Regions from separate parts of the Saccharothrix stipae genome, predicted to be linked through region 3. Evidence: riboswitches for the same ligand, from Rfam matches in the RefSeq annotation. Region 3 holds a riboswitch; each other region holds the start of a gene.
The links. Region 3 has a riboswitch for S-adenosylmethionine ahead of ACYVLT_RS24255 (methionine ABC transporter ATP-binding protein). Riboswitches for the same ligand answer to the same signal wherever they lie in the genome.
Positions count from the first base shown of each region.

Region 1: it holds a riboswitch for S-adenosylmethionine, as region 3 does, so the genes downstream of both, thrC (threonine synthase) here and ACYVLT_RS24255 (methionine ABC transporter ATP-binding protein) in region 3, are expected to answer to the same signal.
Region 2: it holds a riboswitch for S-adenosylmethionine, as region 3 does, so the genes downstream of both, ACYVLT_RS21490 (aminotransferase class V-fold PLP-dependent enzyme) here and ACYVLT_RS24255 (methionine ABC transporter ATP-binding protein) in region 3, are expected to answer to the same signal.

Region 1 covers NZ_BAAGTN010000005.1:371,166-375,437, reverse strand. The annotation lists gene thrC (threonine synthase) at 328-1,590, opposite strand; SAM riboswitch class I at 1,602-1,717, opposite strand; gene holA (DNA polymerase III subunit delta) at 1,813-2,796, shown strand; gene rpsT (30S ribosomal protein S20) at 3,103-3,363, opposite strand; gene ACYVLT_RS10655 (glycoside hydrolase family 3 N-terminal domain-containing protein) at 3,490-4,272, opposite strand, start outside.
Region 2 covers NZ_BAAGTN010000008.1:983,498-987,769, forward strand. The annotation lists gene ACYVLT_RS21485 (potassium/proton antiporter) at 11-1,483, shown strand; SAM riboswitch class IV at 1,546-1,659, shown strand; gene ACYVLT_RS21490 (aminotransferase class V-fold PLP-dependent enzyme) at 1,697-3,034, shown strand; gene lspA (signal peptidase II) at 3,058-3,651, shown strand; gene ACYVLT_RS21500 (RluA family pseudouridine synthase) at 3,648-4,272, shown strand, end outside.
Region 3 covers NZ_BAAGTN010000009.1:243,237-247,508, reverse strand. The annotation lists gene ACYVLT_RS24265 (MetQ/NlpA family ABC transporter substrate-binding protein) at 243-1,049, opposite strand; gene ACYVLT_RS24260 (methionine ABC transporter permease) at 1,115-1,798, opposite strand; gene ACYVLT_RS24255 (methionine ABC transporter ATP-binding protein) at 1,795-2,805, opposite strand; SAM riboswitch class I at 3,010-3,100, opposite strand; gene rsmA (16S rRNA (adenine(1518)-N(6)/adenine(1519)-N(6))-dimethyltransferase RsmA) at 3,187-4,065, opposite strand; gene ACYVLT_RS24245 (transglycosylase family protein) at 4,155-4,272, opposite strand, start outside.

The sequences.
Region 1 (4,272 bases), on a different contig from region 3:
CGCGGACGCGCTGTTCGACGCCGACCTGACCATCCCGCCGGAGGAGTGGCACGCCGAGCGCTACAACCAGGAGAAGGAGAAACGCCCTTGGCCCCAGATGCTCACCGCCTGGCGCGTGGTGACCGAACCGGTGGGGCCGCACGTGCTGCCCGAACTGGCCGCCTTCCCCCGGACCGGCTGGCTCCGCTCGTCCGGGATCGCGCTGTGATGGGAACCGCGCTGTGATGGAGACCGCGCGGCGGCCGCCCCGATCGCCACCTCGACCGCCAGGGCCGGTGGCCGGGGTCCGCCGGGCGACGCCTGACCGGTCGCCGCCCGGCGGGCGGGTCAGTCCTGGAGGGCCTTGAGCACGGCCTCGGCCGACGGCGGGACGTTGGCGCGGGGGCCGACCCGGTCGCCCAGGGCGTCCAGGGTCTTGAGGCCGTCGCCGGTGATCAGGAGCACCGTCTCGCCGTCCGGGTCCAGTTGGCCGGTCTCGATGAGCTTCTTCGCGGTCGCGACGGTGACGCCGCCCGCGGTCTCGGCGAAGATGCCCTCGGTCTGGGCCAGCAGGCGGATGCCCTCCACGACCTCGTCGTCGGTGACGTCCTCGATCGCACCGTTGGTGCGGCGGACGGCGTCCAGCACGTAGGGGCCGTCGGCGGGGGCGCCGATCGCCAGCGACCGGGCGATGGTGTCCGGGCGGACCGGGCTGACCACGTCGTGGCCCGCCTTGAAGGCGGCCGAGACGGGGGAGCAGCCGGTGGCCTGCGCGCCGAACACGCGGTACGGGGTCTGTTCGACCAGGCCCAGGGTGCCGAACTCCCGGAAGGCCTTGTCGACCTTGGTCAACTGGGAGCCGGACGCGATGGGCACGACGATCTGGTCGGGCAGCCGCCAGCCGAGCTGTTCGGCGACCTCGTACCCGAGCGTCTTGGAGCCCTCGGCGTAGTAGGGGCGGACGTTGACGTTGACGAACGCCCAGTCCTCGTGCTCGGCGGCCAACTCCTGCGCCAGCCGGTTCACGTCGTCGTAGTTGCCGTCGACGGTGATCAGGTCGCCGCCGTACACGGCGGTCATGAGGATCTTCGCCTGCTCCAGGGAGGAGGGCACCAGGACCACCGACTGCCAGCCCGCACGGGCCGCGGCGGCGGCCACGGCGTTGGCCAGGTTGCCGGTGGAGGGGCAGGCCAGGACCTTGAAGCCCAGCTCGCGGGCGGCGGCGAGGGCGACGCCGACGACGCGGTCCTTGAACGAGTGGGTCGGGTTGCCGGTGTCGTCCTTCACCCAGACCTTGCGCACGCCCAGGGCCTTGGCGAGGCGGTCGGCCTCGACCAGGCGGGTGCCGCCGGGGTTGGTGTTGGGGTGCGACTCGACGGTGGTCGGCACGGGGAGCAGGCCGCGGTAGCGCCAGATCGACCGGGGGCCCGCCTCGATGTCCTCGCGGCGGATCGGGCCGAAGTCGTAGGCCACTTCCAGCGGCCCGAAACACTCCAGACAGGCGTATTCGGCGGCGAGCGGCGTCTCGTGGCCGCATTCGCGACACGACAGCGCGCGAGCGGGACCGAGGTCGAAGGAGGTGGTGGCGGAGGGCACACTGACAGCAGTCATCGCGAGGTATCTCCTCATCTTTCCCGCGCGTCGCGGGTCGGAATTGGCACCGTGGTCGCCAGCGGACGCTGTGCGACGGGTTGCCGGGGCTTCTTCGGGCCGATCCCTCTGCCCCTCTGGATGAGCGGTATTCAGTTGTGCGGCCAACTTACGTCACGATCCCGACCCGCAGCCAGAGACGTCCACCATCCGGACGTCGGACGGGCGTGGGAGGATCGCGCCGTGAGTTCGCCCGCAGACACGCCCGACGCCGTGCACCTGATCGTCGGCGAGGAGGAGTTGCTGGTCGAGCGCGCGGTGCGCGGTGCGCTGGCGACGGCGCGCAAAGCCGATCCGCAGGCCGACCTGACGCGCGTCCGCGTGACCGATCTCACGCCTCCTGAGCTGGCCGAACTGGTCAGCCCGTCGCTGTTCGCCGAGGGCCGCGTGGTCGCGCTGGAGGCCGCCCAGGAGTGCGGCAAGGAGATCGCCGACGCGGTGATCGCCTACGCCAAGGCCCCGGCGGACGGGGTCACGGTGGTCGTCGTCCACAGCGGCGGCGGGCGTAGCAAGGTGGCCAAGGACCTGCCCGCCGCGCTGCGCAAGGCGGGTGCCCGGGTCACCGAGTGCCCCAAGATCACCAAGGCGGCGGACCGGGAAGCGTTCGTGCGCAACGAGATCCGTTCGGCCGGCGGTGGCAAGGCCGATCCGGAGGCGGTGGCCGCGCTGATCGAGGCGGTGGGGTCGGACCTGCGCGAGTTGGCGGCGGCGGCCTCGCAGCTCGTCGCCGACACCGGCGGCAAGGTCGACGCCGAGGCGGTCCGCCGCTACCACCGCGGCCGGGCCGAGGTGACCGGGTTCGCGGTCGCCGAGAAGGCCGTGATGGGCGACCGGGCCGGTGCGCTGGAGGCGTTGCGGTGGGCGATCCAGCTCGGGGTGCCGCACGTGCTGGTCGCCGACGCGCTGGCCGACGCGGTGCGCACGATCGCGCGGGTGTCCGCGGTGGGCCGGGGCGACCCGTTCAAGCTGGCGGGCGAACTGGGCATGCCGCCGTGGAAGGTCAAGAAGGCCCAGGGCCAGTCGCGCGGCTGGGAGGACCGTGGTCTCGCGGCGGCGATGACGGTGGTCGCCGACCTGAACGCCGACGTCAAGGGTGTCGCAGCGGACTCCGGCTACGCCCTGGAACGCGCAGTGCTGAAAATCGTCGCCGCCCACGGCCGACGCTGACCGACCGCCGGACGCCGAGCCGCTTACGGATCGCCGGAGGCCGAGCCGACTACCGAAGACCGGGGCCACCTGGGTACCGGAAGCCGAGTCGACTGCCCGGGGCGAGCCGACTGCCGGAGGCTTGGGCCGCCCGATCTGCTGCCGGTAGCCGGGCCATCCGACCGGTTGCAGGGGCTGAGCCGGCTGTCGGAGGGCTGGGCCGCTCGACCGGCTGCGGGAGGTCGAGCCGACTGCCGGAAGCGCCGGGGCAAGCACAAGCGCCGCCCACCCCGCGTGGGGTGGGCGGCGCCTTGGCGTGAGACCAGATCAGATCTGGTTGGCGCGCCGCGCCAGCGCCGACTTCTTGTTGGCGGCCTGGTTGGCGTGGATCACGCCCTTGGTGACGGCCTTGTCCAGCTTGCGGGAAGCCTCCCGCGCCAGCACGGTCGCCTTCTCCTTGTCACCGGCCTCGGCGGCCTCACGGAACTTGCGGATGGCGGTCTTGAGCGACGACTTGACGGCCTTGTTGCGCAGGCGCGCCTTCTCGTTCGTCTTGATCCGCTTCATCTGGGACTTGATGTTCGCCACGCGAAAGCCACCTTTTCCTCGGTCTCGGAGTCGCACCGCGCTTGTCACCGGCTCCGCCCACGAGGGGCGGTTTTCCTCCACAGCGGAATGCCGCGCGGGTACGGCCGAGAAGGATATCAGGGCAGCTCACCGCACCGTGAATCGAGCCCTCCCGTCGCCGACCACGACCTCGTAGGCGCCCTTGGCCACCTCCGGCTTGTCCGCGCCGTCCACGTCACCGGGGGTCACCGCGAGGCGCTTGACGTCGAACGAGACCTCGACCGCCCGCTGCTCACCCGCCTTCAACGCCACCCGGGTGAAGCCGACCAGGCGCTGCGGCGGCGTCAGCACCTTGCTCACCGGCTGGTGCACGTACACCGGCACGACGAGCGTGCCGTCCCGCGCGCCGGTGTTGGCCACGGTCACCGACACCTTCACCCGCTCGTCCCGCCGCACCTCGGCCGACGCGACCTTCGGCGCGGACGTGGTGAACGTCGTGTACGACAGACCGTGCCCGAACGCGAACGCCGGGTCGTAGGCCGAGCTGGGCGAGGTGTTCGCGCCGCGCACCTGGTCGTAGGAGAACGGCTGGTCACCGACCGTCTTGGGCCACGACACGGGCAGCTTCCCGCTCGGGTTCACCGCGCCGAACAGCACGTCGGCGATCGCGGAGCCGCCCTCGGAGCCGGGCAGCCAGCCGGCGACCAGCGCCGGGGCGTCCGCCACCGTGCCCAGCACCTGCGGCCGACCGGTCAGCAGCACGACCACGACCGGCTTGCCGGTCGCCCGCACCGCGTCGACCAGGCCCTGCTGCTCGGCGGTCAACACGGGCTCCTCGGTGTCCGCCTCACCCTCCGCGCCCGGGTCCTCACCGAGCACCACGACCACCGCGTCCGCGTCACCGGCCTGCGCCACCGCGTCGGCCTGCGT
Region 2 (4,272 bases), on a different contig from region 3:
AGTGGGCGGTGTGACGGGCTACCTGGGCATCGCCGCCGGCGTTCTGCTGCTCTCGGTCATCGCGGTGAGGGTGTCGATCAGGCTCGGTCTGCCGTCCCTCCTGCTCTACCTCGGCATCGGCCTGCTGCTCGGCGAGGCCGTGCTCGGCATCCAGTTCGAGGACGCCGACCTGACCCGTTCGCTGGGCACCGTCGCGCTCGTGCTGATCCTCACCGAGGGCGGGCTGACCACCCGGTGGAGCGCGGTGAAGCCCGCGCTGGGCCTGGGCATCGCGCTGTCCACGGTGGCCGTCGGCGTGAGCATCGCGGTCACCGGGTTCGCGCTGCACTTCCTGCTGGACATGGACTGGCGCACCGCCCTGCTGTGGGGCGCGGTGCTGTCGTCCACCGACGCGGCGGCGGTGTTCAGCGTGCTGCGCGGGGTGGGGGTGCGCAAGCGGCTCATCGGCGCGCTCGAACTGGAGTCCGGCATCAACGACGCGCCGGTGTACATCGCCGTCGTGCTGCTCGCCGCGCCCGACCCGATCACGTGGACCGCGCCGTTGCTGATGGGCTACGAGCTCGTCGCGGGCGGGGTGATCGGGATCGTGCTCGGCTGGGTCGGCGGCGTGGGGCTGCGCCGGGCCGCGCTGCCCGCCACCGGCCTGTACCCGCTGGCCACGGTCGCCGTGTGCCTGCTCGCCTACACCGTCGGCGACCTGGCGCACGCGTCCGGCTTCCTCGCCGTCTACATCGCCGCCCTCGTGCTCGGCAACGCCCGCCTGCCGCACCGGGCGGACACCCTGTCGTTCGCCGAGGGGTTGGGCTGGATCGCGCAGATCGGGCTGTTCGTGCTGCTCGGCCTGTACGCCTCACCGGGACGCCTGCTCGACGTGCTGGTGCCCGCGCTGGTCGCGGGGGCGGTGCTGGTGCTGCTGGCCCGCCCGCTGTCGGTGCTGTGCGCGGCGCTGCCGTTCCGGGTGCCGTGGCGCGAACAGGTGTTCGTCTCGTGGTCGGGGCTGCGCGGCGCGGTGCCGATCGTGTTCGCGCTGATCCCGCTGATCCAGGGCGTGCCGGGTGCGCAGCGGCTGGTGGACGCGGTGTTCGTGCTGGTGGTGGTGCTGACCGTGGTGCAGGGCACGAGCCTGCCGTGGCTGGCCAAGTGGCTCGGGCTGGTCAAGTCCGGGGAGGCGCACGAGGTGCAGGTCGACTCGTCGGCGCTGGACGAGCTGGGCGCGGAACTCCTCCAGGTCCGCATCCAGCCCGGCTCCAAGCTGCACGGCGTGTACCTGTCGGAGCTGCGGCTGCCGCCCGGCTCCTCGGTCAGCCTCGTGGTGCGCGACGACAACGGCTTCACCCCGCAGCCGACGACCCGGTTGCAGGAGCACGACCAGCTGCTGGTGGTGTGCACCGAGGCCATGCGCACGGCGACCGAGCAGCGCATCCGGGCGGTCGACCGGGCGGGCCGGTTCGCCCGCTGGAAGGGCGACGTCGGCCTGCCCTGACGCTCCCAGGATGTGAACCGGACTCGACGCGGGCGCGCGGTCCGGGTTACCTTCGCTCCGAAGGTCATGAGTGCCAGCGCGAAGCCCAGGCTCGCTGGCCGGCAACCCTCCTACCGCGGTGGGGTGCCCCTGGTGAGGACCTGGCCGGCGCGCAGGGCGTCCGGCAAGCGCGGGCTCCCTCTCCGGCGGGGTCCCGGACCCCCGGAGGGCGTCATGACGATCGCAGTTCCCCGCACCAGCACCGTTGCCCGGCCGGAGAAGCCGGCACTGCCGCGCGTGGTCGGCGCGTCGCTGCGCGTGCCGCTGGTCACCGGTGAGCGCGTCGAGTACGCCAACCTCGACCACGCGGCCAGCGCGCCGTGCCTGGAGCAGGTCCGCGACGCGGTGGACGAGGTGCTGCCCTGGTACGCCAGCGTGCACCGGGGCGCGGGCTTCGCCTCGCAGGTCAGCACCCGGGTCTACGAGCAGGCCCGCACGTCGGTCCGCCGGTTCCTCAACGCCCGCGGCACCGACGCCGTGGTGTTCACCCGCAACACCACCGACGCGCTGAACCTGCTGGCCAGGAGCCTGCCCAAGCACACGGCCGTGACCCTGTTCGACACCGAGCACCACGCCGCGCTGCTGCCGTGGCGCGGCCCGAACGTGCGTCGCCTGCGCACCCCCGACTCACCCGCCCAGGCGGTGCTGGAGCTGGACCGGGCGCTGCGCGAGGCGCCGGTCGGCCCGCGCCTGGTCGTGGTCACCGGGGCGTCCAACGTGACCGGCGAGCTCTGGCCGGTGGCCGAACTGGCGCGCGTGGCCCGCAGGCACGGCGCCCGGATCGCCCTGGACGCCGCCCAGCTCGCGCCGCACCGGCCGGTGGACGTGCGCGCGCTCGACGTCGACTACACCGTGCTGTCCGGGCACAAGGTCTACGCGCCGTTCGGCGCGGGCGTGCTGGTCGGCCGGTCGGACTGGTTGCAGGCCGCCGAGCCGTACCTGGTGGGCGGTGGTGCGACGGCCCGCGTCACCGACCACGGCGACCGGCTCGGCGTGGCCTGGTCGGCGGTGCCCGAGCGGCACGAGGCCGGCACCCCGAACGTGGTGGGCGTGCACGCGCTGGCCGTGGCGTGCGACGTGCTTGGCAGGCACTGGGAGCAGACCACCGAGCACGAGCGGGTGCTGCTGGCCAGGCTGCGGGCGGGCCTGCGGACCGTGCCGGGCGTGCACGAGCTGACGTTGTTCGGCTCGGACCAGGACCGGGTGGGTGTGGTGAGCTTCACCGTCGGCGGTCAGGACGCCGGTTACCTGGCTGCGGCGCTGTCCGCGGAGCACGGCATCGGTGTGCGCGACGGCGCGTTCTGCGCCCACGTTGCCGTGCACCGCCTCGCCCACGGCGAACGGGCGCTGCGTGCGTCGATCGGCCTGGGAACCACCGAGGAGCACGTGGACCGCTTCGTGGCCGCGCTGCGGGCGCTCGTCGTCGAGGGTTCGCGGTGGGAGTACGAACAGCGCGACGGCCGTTGGGTGCCGCTCAACGACCAGCGCGCGCTCCCGCCGTTCCTGCGCTGACCCCGATGCTGGACAATGGCCCGGTGAGCACCGATCCCAACACCGAGCCGGACACGCCGGACCAGCCGGACCAACCGCTGCCGAAGCGACGGGTCCTCCTGCTGGCGGTCATCGCGCCGCTGGTGTTGGCGCTCGACCTGGTCACCAAGATCCTCGCGGTGGAGCACCTGGAGGGGCGTGAGCCGATCGAGCTGCTCGGCGGCCTGCTCTACCTGCCGCTGATCCGCAACACCGGCGCCGCGTTCGGCCTGGCCGAGGGCTGGACGGTGATCCTCGCCCTGATCGCGTCCGGCGTGGTCGTGTTCATCCTGTGGATCGCGCGCCGGCTGCGGTCGGTCGGCTGGGCCATCGGCCTCGGCCTGGTCCTGGGCGGCGCGATGGGCAACCTGGCGGACCGGATCTTCCGCGGTCCCGGCCCGCTGCGCGGCGGCGTGGTCGACTTCATCTCGGTGCTCGACCCCTGGGGCAACTTCTTCCCGGTGTTCAACCTGGCCGACTCGGCCATCTGCGTGGGCGGCGGCGTGATCGTGCTGATGGCGCTGCTCCAGCGCGACTACGACGGCACCCGCGTGGAGAAGAAGCCCGGCACCCAGTCGGAGAAGAAGGCGGGCGCATGACCGGCGACTACCGGACCCTGCCCGTGCCGGACGGCTTGGACGGGATGCGGGTCGACGCCGGCCTGGCCAAGCTCCTCGGCCTGTCCCGCACGGTCGTGGCCGCGTTGACCGAATCGGGTGACGTCGTGCTCGACGGGCAGCCCGCGGGCAAGTCGGACCGCCTGATCGCGGGCTCCGTGCTGGAGGTCACCCTCCCCGAGCCCGAACGCCCGGTGCAGGTGCAGGCGGTGCCCGTGGAGGGCCTGATCGTCCTGCACGAGGACGACGACGTGATCGTGGTCGACAAGCCGGTCGGCGTGGCCGTGCACCCCAGCCCCGGCTGGACCGGTCCGACCGTAGTGGGCGGCCTGGCCGCGGCCGGGATCCGGATCGCCACGTCCGGCGCCGCCGAGCGGCAGGGCGTCGTGCACCGGCTGGACGTCGGCACGACCGGCGTCATGGTGGTGGCGAAGAGCGAGAGCGCTTACTCGGCGTTGAAGCACGCCTTCAAGGAGCGCACGGTCGACAAGCTCTACCACGCGCTCGTGCAGGGCCACCCGGACCCGATCAAGGGCACCATCGACGCCCCGATCGACCGGCACCCCAAGCACGACTACAAGTTCGCCGTGATGGCCAACGGCA
Region 3 (4,272 bases):
TTGGTCTTTCGTCCTGAGCGTTGAACTCAGGGTCCCTGAACGTAGGACTCTCCCAACGCGAACGTAGGACTCTCGCGTCCTGAACGTAGGACTCACGCACTCCGAACGTAGGACTCTCGCGTCCTGAACGTAGGACTCTCGCGTCCTGAACGTAGGACTCTCGCGTTCCGAACGTAGGACTCTCGCGTTCTGGAGGTAGGACACGCGTGTTCTGGAGGTAGGACACGCGGGGGCTCGGGTGGTTAGACGGCGAGGACGGAGCCGGCGAAGGTCTGCTTGATGTAGTCCTTGACCTCCTGCGACTGGAGCAGGGCCAGCAGGTCGCGCACGCGCGGGTCGTCCTTCAGCTCGGCCCGCGTGACCAGGCCGTTCGCGTTCGGGTTGCCCTCCGCCTTCTCCAGCGCCAACGCGTCGGACGCGGGCTTCAAGCCGGCGTCGATGGCGTAGTTGCCGTTCACCACGGACGCGTCCGTGTCGTCCAGCGAACGCGGCAGCTGCGCCGCCTCCAGCTCGACGAACTCCAGCCCGCGCGGGTTCTCCGCGATGTCCCGGATGGTCGCCGTCTTCTCCGCGCCCGGCGTGACCTTGATCAGCCCGTTGTCCTGGAGCAGCTTCAGCCCGCGCGCCTCGTTCGTCGCGTCGTTGGCCACCGCGACCCGGGCGCCCGACGGCAGGTCGGCCAGCGACTTGTGCTTCTTCGAGTACACGCCCAGCGGTTCGATGTGCACCGGCCCGATCCACTCCAGCGACGCGCCGCTCTCCGCCTTGAACGTGTCCAGGTACGGCACGGTCTGGAAGTAGTTCGCGTCCAGCGACCCGTCCACCAGCGCCGTGTTCGGCTGCACGTAGTCGGTGAACTCCACCACCTCGATCTTCAAGCCCTTCGCCGCGGCCAGGTTGTCCGCGACGTACCGCAGCACCTGGGCGTGCGGGACGGGGCTCACGCCGACCTTCAGCGCCGCGTTCGGGTCGGAAGCGGCGCCGGTGTCGCCACTACCGCAGCCCACCGCGGTCAGCAGCACGGCCAGCAGGGCAGCACGAATACGCATTTCATTCCTTAGAGGTGAGAGAAAACCAGAAGTGAGAGAAAGCAGCGCTGAGAAAAACCCGAACGTCAGACGGACGCGGTGCGGCGGCGGTCGACACCGCGGGCCACGCGGTTGGTCGTGAACTGGATCGCGGTGGCCACGATCGCCAGCACGACGACCGTGCTCCACAGGTAGCGGTCGTTGAACCGCTGGTAGCCCATGCGCACGGCGAGGTCGCCGAGCCCGCCGCCGCCGACCACCCCGGCCATCGCCGAGTAGCCCAGCAGCGCGATCGCGGTCACGCCGATGGCGTTGACCAGCGCGGGCAACGACTCGCGCAGCAGCACGCTGCGCACGATCCGCAGGGTGGACGACCCGGTGGTGACGGCCGCCTCGACCACCGACACGTGCACCTCGGCCAGCACGTTCTGGACCAGCCTGCCGACGAACGGGATCGCGCCGACGGCCAGCGGCACGATGGCCGCCGTGGGTCCGATGGTGCTGCCGAGCAGCAGCCTGGTCAGCGAGGTGAGCACCACCAGCAGCACCAGGAACGGCATGGAGCGGCCCAGGTCCACGACGAACCCGAGCACCTTGTGCGCCACCGGCCGGGGCTTCAGCCCACCGGGGGCGGTGAGCTGAAGCCAGATGCCGACGGGCGCACCGAGCAGAACGGCGATCAGGGTGGAGACGACCACCATGTACAACGTCTCGCCGGTGGCGACCAGCACGTCGTCGAACACGATGGACCAGGGTGTTGCCGACCTCACGCAGCTACTCCCTGCGGACCCGAGAGGGTCCGTCGCACCGAGCCGCCCGCCTCCGAGATCCACTCCAGCGCCGAGTCCGCGCGCTCGCCCTTCAGGCCGACGCGGAAGCGTGCGACCGGGGTCTCCCCCAGCCTGGTCAGACCGCCGCCCAGCAGGTTCAGCTCGACGCCGAACCGGCTGGTCACCTCGGGCAGCAGCGCGCCGACGGCGGCGAAGCCGATCAGCACGACGTCCGCGACCCGGTCGAACGAGGCCTCCGCCACCGGGTTCTGGTCCACGGCGGGCAGCAGCGACGCGGCGGTGCGGCTGGCCGCGTCGGACACCAGGTCGAGCACCCTGCCGTGCTCCACCACCCGGCCGTCCTCCAGCACCGCGACGTCGTCGCAGATCCGGCGGACCACGCCCATGTCGTGCGTGACCACGAGCACCGTCACGCCGAGCTCGGCCCGCGCCCGGTCCAGCACGGTGAGCACCGAGCCGGTGGTGTCGGGGTCGAGCGCGGAGGTCGGCTCGTCGGCCAGCAGCACCGACGGCGACGCGGCGAGCGCCCGCGCGACCGCGATCCGCTGGCGCTGGCCGCCGGAGAGCTGGTCGGGGTACGAGCCGGCCTTGTCGGTGAGGCCCACGAGGTCGAGGAGTTCGGCGACCCGGGTGCGGCGCTGCGGACCGGCCACGCCCGCGGCCTCCAGCGGCAGCGCGACGTTGCCCGCGGCGGTGCGCTGGCGCAGCAGCGAATCCCCTTGCGGCACAACGCCGATCTGCCGGCGGGCGGCCCGCAGCGCGGTGCCGTCGAGGGAGACGAGGTCGGTGCCGTCGACGCGGATCGCGCCGCTGTCGGGGCGCTCCAGGAGCGCGACGCACCGGGCCAGGGTGGACTTGCCCGCGCCGCTGGGGCCGACGACGCCGAGGACGGTGCCGGCGGCGACGTCCAGGTTCACGCCGTCCAGCGCGCGAACCTGCCCGGTACTCCCGGGGAAGGTCTTGGTGAGGTTCTCGACAGTGATCACGTTTCGCTCCACGACTGCATGCGGCAGCGCACGCTCATGGCGTGCGTGACCGACGGCTCAGCTCAGAAGGGTGTCCTGAAGTAAGGACGCGAGGATTCGAAGGCGCCTAGTGCTGCTAGCGGCAGCTGCGACAGGCTGACGACGTGCGGCGGCCGTGGTCGACGACCCGCCGGCGGGTGAGCGTTCGCATCCTGGGCACGTGATCCTCCATCGATCCTGGCTGAAGCACCTGCCCCGTGGGGGGTGGTTGCTGCGGCGTCGTAGAGCCAGGTCTCTCAGCCGCTCGGGATGGCACCACGAGTAGACCTGACCGAACCCGGCTGACGCAAGCCTGTAACCGGATCGTCCGGCAAATCACACTTTCGGCCGAAAGATCATCGACTACCGAGCGGAAGCGACCTCGGCTATCCGGATGAAGTCACCGACGGCCAGTTGTTCGCCCCGCACCGCCGGGTCCACGCCCGCGGCGACGAGCAGCCGTTGCGCCTCGGCGGCGGAGCCCGCCCACCCGGCCAACGCACCGCGCAGCATCTTGCGCCGTTGCGCGAAAGCCGCGTCCACCAAGGAGAACAGCTGCTTCTGGTCCACAGTGGACAACGGCTCGTGCCGCTCGAACGCGACCAGCGCGGAGTCGACGTTGGGCACCGGCCAGAACACCGAGCGCGGCACCGGACCGGCCCGGCGGGCGTCCGCGTACCAGGCGAGCTTCACGCTGGGCACGCCGTAGACCTTGCTGCCGGGACCGGCGGCCATCCGGTCGGCGACCTCGGACTGCACCATCACCAGGCCGGTGCGCAACGACGGCAGCACGGCCAGCAGGTGCAGCACCACGGGCACGGCCACGTTGTACGGCAGGTTCGCCACCAACGCCGTCGGTGCCACGGGCAGCTGGGACGCCGTGACGCGCATCGCGTCCTCGTGCACGACCGACAGGCGGTCGGCCAGCTGGGGCGCGCGCTCGGCCACGGTGACGGGCAGGCGGTCGGCCAGCACCCCGTCGATCTCCACGGCCACCAGCGCCCGGCAGGAGGGCAGCAACGCCAACGTCAGCGAGCCCAGCCCGGGGCCGACCTCCAGCACCACGTCGTCCGGGCGCAGGTCGGCCGCCGCCACGATGCGCCGCACCGTGTTCGGGTCGTGCACGAAGTTCTGCCCCAGCTTCTTCGTGGGGCGGATGTCCAGCTCGGCGGCCAGCCGACGGACGTCGGCCGGGCCGAGGAGGTGGCTCCCCGACCCGGCCGTCGTCGAATCCTCAGTCACGAGCCCCATTCTCCACTGCCACCAACGGAGCTACCGCGCGCGGTCGACTTCCAGGCGACCGAGCCGCGACGCCGGAGGCGGCGCCAAAATTACGGCAGGCCCAGCTTCGAGCGGCAGTGGGGCCAGGCGGAGTAGCCGCCGCGGGCGTCGCGCAGCTTGGTGGCCACGGCGATCTGCTGCTCGCGGGTCGCCTGGTGCGGGTACGCG